DNA from 2 places in the Bacillus sp. DJP31 genome. Region 1 is predicted to be linked to the other one. Evidence: a T-box and tRNA genes for the amino acid it is inferred to sense, from the RefSeq annotation. Region 1 holds a T-box; the other holds one or more tRNA genes.
What was found. The T-box of region 1 lies ahead of pheS (phenylalanine--tRNA ligase subunit alpha). A T-box ahead of a tRNA ligase gene usually reads a tRNA of that ligase, here a tRNA-Phe.
Positions count from the first base shown of each region.

Region 1 (2,407 bases):
GCTCTAAAACATGACCAACGACAACACCACTGACTCCCTTATTTAGGACTTCAACACCTTCTACCTCAATCCCGCTTCTTGTAATCAATTCTGCGAGTTCCTCGGCTGTTACTCCTGACAAATCTACATATTCACTTAACCATTTGTATGAAACAAACATTGTATTCCCTCCCCCTTACGCTCGTTTGAACTGTTCTATGAAACGACGATCGTTTATATAGAAATTTCGAATATCTTCAATTCCGTACTTCAACATCGCAATTCGTTCAGGTCCCATTCCAAAGGCAAACCCTGTGTACTTCTTAGAATCAAATCCTGCCATCTCCAACACATTGGGATGAACCATACCCGCACCTAGAATTTCAATCCAACCGGTTCCCTTACACACATTACAGCCTTCACCGTTACATATCTTACATGAAATATCCATTTCAACAGAAGGCTCGGTGAATGGGAAAAAGCTAGGACGCAGACGAATATTACGGTCAGCACCAAACATCTTTTGTGCAAACACACTTAGCGTCCCTTTCAGGTCACTCATTCGAATGTTTTCATCCACGACTAATCCTTCAATTTGCGTAAATTGGTGTGAATGTGTGGCATCATCATTGTCACGGCGATACACCTTACCAGGACAGATGATTTTAACGGGACCTTTCCCAGCATGCTTCTCCATTGCTCTAACCTGAATCGGTGAAGTTTGTGTACGTAATAAAGTGTCCTCTGAAATATAGAAGGAATCCTGCATATCACGAGCAGGGTGACCTTTAGGTAGATTTAACGCTTCAAAATTATAGTAATCACTTTCTACTTCTGGACCTTCTGCAATTTGATAGCCCATACCAATGAATCGATCCTCTATTTCTTCAACGATAGCTGTTAAGGGGTGGCTATTACCCTTTCGAACTGGTCTTCCTGGAAGTGTCACATCGATTTTTTGTGAGGCTAGCTTTTTCTCAATTTCAGCTTTTTCAAGAGTTGCTTGCATTTCTTCAATGGCATTAGTAATCGCTTCCCGAACTTTATTGGCTACTTCTCCGATAACTGGCCGTTCTTCAGCTGAAAGCTTACCCATTCCTTTTAACACTTCTGTGATAGGTCCTTTTTTCCCTAAAAAGCCAACACGAATATCGTTTAGTGCTTTTAGATCATTTGTCTCTTGAATTTGCTTCAATGCTTCTTGCTGAAGCTCTTGTAAACGCTCTTGCATGTGTTACTCCTCCTCTTTTTTTCCAAAATAAAAAGCCCTCTTCCCTGGTAAAGGGACGAGGACTTGATTTCGCGGTACCACCCTAATTACTAAAACTGTTTTGTTTTAGTCACTTCATTGTCATAACGGTTCTTCACCGGAGCACCTTTACGGAATTTAACCGGTCCAAGTGTCAACTCAAGAGGTGAATTCACTTATGTCTACCATAAAAGTGCTTTCAGTCTACGGCACTTTCTCCCTTAATGGCGATTTAAAAAGCTACTAGGCTCTATCAACGTTTTTTATATTTATTATGTAATTTTATACTATATGATATTACCTTAAAGTGTTGACAAAAACAAGTCGATTTAGACTTTTGTTCTTTTTTGGATCAGCCAAAATGGCAAATATAACAAAGTAAACAAAAACACTGTAACTGCCTCTAAAGTAAGAATGTAGTAAGGATAAGGTCCTAAGAAATCTAGTAAACTAGCATTCGTTGGCTTTCTGGCTAAAAACATGTAGTTACCACCTGTCCATTTATTCACCCAAAAGACGAAAAATGCGATGACATTTAGTGCAAAGATTGCCTTCCAAATTGAATAAAACGTTGGATAGAATTTTTCAATCCAGACCATATATAAGCATGAGAGCATAATAGCGATATGGGCAATAAAAAAATGAAAGTATCGGTAATGCGGAAAGTCAAAAAACAGTTCCGGTGTAAGTAAAGCTTGTGAAGCTCCTGCGAGCCCGAAGAAGTAAGCCACCTCAAACACGCGATAGCTATTCATGATGAGCATGATGATACTAAGAATTAAAGAAATAGAGCAGAGTTGAAGAGGTAAAGTATCATAAGGATCCCACATATCTGCCCCGGCAAACCAAATCTGTAAAGAGATCTCACTTACAATTAGTAGACCTATTAGTGTATTTCGAATCCATTTTTTTCGGTGTTCTACCTTCAGCGAGTTTCGATACGTGAACAATAACACTGCAAAAAAACCAAAGAGGAGGATCATACTTAGATGTGAGATTGAATATGCGACAAACGGATCCACTGCTTTTGAAGCAAAGAAGCTTGACATCACATTCCCACCTTTCAATTTTTTCGGTTGCTGTAAATTATTTAGCTTGTAAATAATACAGCAATATACCAGCTGCAACTGTTACATTTAAGGATTCTGCACTCCCGTAAATGGGGATATAAAGATTTTG
Region 1 covers NZ_JBMERO010000002.1:283,937-286,343, forward strand. The annotation lists gene pheT (phenylalanine--tRNA ligase subunit beta) at 1-160, opposite strand, end outside; gene pheS (phenylalanine--tRNA ligase subunit alpha) at 176-1,210, opposite strand; T-box leader at 1,259-1,494, opposite strand; gene ACOI1C_RS03820 (TIGR02206 family membrane protein) at 1,558-2,277, opposite strand; gene ACOI1C_RS03825 (TrmH family RNA methyltransferase) at 2,315-2,407, opposite strand, start outside.

Region 2 (2,407 bases), on a different contig from region 1:
TTGTTTTCACCTTTAGGCAAATCTTTATTTTCTTTTACTTCCCTAGTAAAAGATATATTTTCACGCTTAGATACTTCTTCTTGAAGTAGAACATGTAGATAAGGTTTAATGGCTGTAACATTCATTTCTTCACCTGGTTTGATCAAAGATTCATCTGTTAGTCCTGAATTCAATGCAAGTAACTCAGCTAGCTCAAGATTATGCTTGCTAGCAATTGTTCCAAGGACATCTCCTTCTTGAACTTGATACTTCTTCTCCTCAAGTGCCCCTTTAGAAAGGTAGGTAACAGCCTCTTCCACAGTTAGCATCTTATCGGGTGAAATTTTTTGTTCATTAATTGAAACCTTTTCCTTAAATGTAACGTCTAATATACGAGACTGCCCTTCTTCAAGAACAGGTAAAGTTGTATTTGGGTCTTTAGTTTCAATTTGTACGAGTGCTTCTTCTGAAATATATTTTAATTTCATCAATCGCAATACTTCGTCAGCCATTTCTTTATTTTCTAGAAATGCAATAGGCTCATCATTTATTAAAATTGAGGATGACTCTGCTAATATTTGTAGATTATCAGTTAGCAATTTAATTACTTGCTGATTATTTACATTTGGTCTAAAAACCTTCTCAGAAATGAACTGTACGTTATTATCTAACCCGAAATCAATGGTAGGATTTTTAGCTTTGAGTGTTATTTCACGGTTTTCTATGTAACTTTCCACTACCCGTTTGTTATCGACCGTACCTATTCTTTCTCCATTAACATATACATGATAAACCGTATTAATACCTAAACTACTGTCTGCTGATACAGTCCCAATCATCAAAGTAGTGATCACAGCAGTACTCACGGCTGTTCGTTTCACCATATCTGAAACATTGTAATAACGTGAACGTAATTTATCTTTCCAATCAAACACTGTTCTTCCTCCTAAACAAGGCTATCCTTCAGTACGAAGTGCCTTTCTGTAAGTGTAACAGTTTCCATTAGTACTTATAGACTAGTAAACTATTATTACGACAAGGTGAATTCCCATTCACAAATATGTCACTTTTTTAACTTTAGCATAAACTGATAGATAATAGGCTAAAAAACAGAAATATGTAATATAATTGTAGTATTATTGTCATATTTTAGGGAATAATTGCCGATAAGTAGTATATTTGACTATATGAAAAAAGACATGCATTCTTCAGCATGTCTTTTTGGGATGGCTCGGGACGGAATCGAACCGCCGACACAAGGATTTTCAGTCCTTTGCTCTACCGACTGAGCTACCGAGCCATAATTTTTATATGTAGTCATATATTATTAACTACTTTCTTATCTGGGCAAAGCTTCGTCCCAATCTCAGGAAGATCATGCAAGATGCAGCTCGATTGGTACGCTGAAGTGATTTCAATGAAGATTATTCGATCGTGCTCTACCGACTGAGCTACCGAGCCATAATTTTTTATATGTAGTCATATATCGTGAACTACTTTTTTATCTGGGCAAAGTTCGTCCCAATCTCAGGAAGATCATGCAAGATGCAGCTCGATTGGTACGCTGAAGTAATTTCAATGAAGATTATTCGATCGTGCTCTACCGACTGAGCTACCGAGCCATAATTTTTATATGTAGTCATATATTATTAACTACTTTCTTATCTGGGCAAAGCTTCGTCCCAATCTCAGGAAGATCATGCAAGATGCAGCTCGATTGGTACGCTGAAGTGATTTCAATGAAGATTATTCGATCGTGCTCTACCGACTGAGCTACCGAGCCATAATTTTTTATATGTAGTCATATATCGTGAACTACTTTTTTATCTGGGCAAAGCTTCATCATAATATGTGTATAGTAAATTCTATTCGAAAAAAAACAAATGGTGACCCATACGGGATTCGAACCCGTGTTACCGCCGTGAAAGGGCGGTGTCTTAACCGCTTGACCAATGGGCCGTAATGCTTAAAAATGGTGAGCCATAATGGATTAAAAACCATCGAATCTATTATTAATTGGCTGCTCAGTATAAGATTTTTGTTCAAAAGAACAACAAATAATATAATACCATGTAATTTCAATTAAATTCAAGATAAATTTTATTGTTTATATTGATATTAACCAATTGGCAGCGTTCATTATAGGCACATCATCTCATTATTCCCGTCACTTTGATCTTAATCAAGTTAGAAATTTTTTTCCGTTAGAAAAATCCCCTGTTACTTAGATGTACTCGTAACAAGGGAATATAAATTATTTAGGTCCATATACACTGCGGACTAAGTTTGTTTGTTTGCGATCAGGACCAACAGAGAAAATGGATAATGGAATCCCTGTTAACTGAGAAATTCTTTCAATATAATGACGGGCATTTTCAGGCAACTCACTTAATGTTTGCACCCCTGTTAAATCTTCGGTCCAACCTGG
Region 2 covers NZ_JBMERO010000016.1:42,056-44,462, forward strand. The annotation lists gene ACOI1C_RS14880 (peptidoglycan DD-metalloendopeptidase family protein) at 1-914, opposite strand, end outside; tRNA gene ACOI1C_RS14885 (tRNA-Phe) at 1,207-1,279, opposite strand; tRNA gene ACOI1C_RS14890 (tRNA-Glu) at 1,864-1,938, opposite strand; gene ACOI1C_RS14895 (adenylosuccinate synthase) at 2,234-2,407, opposite strand, start outside.
Region 2: it encodes a tRNA-Phe, which carries the amino acid that the T-box ahead of pheS (phenylalanine--tRNA ligase subunit alpha) is inferred to sense. The anticodon was not compared.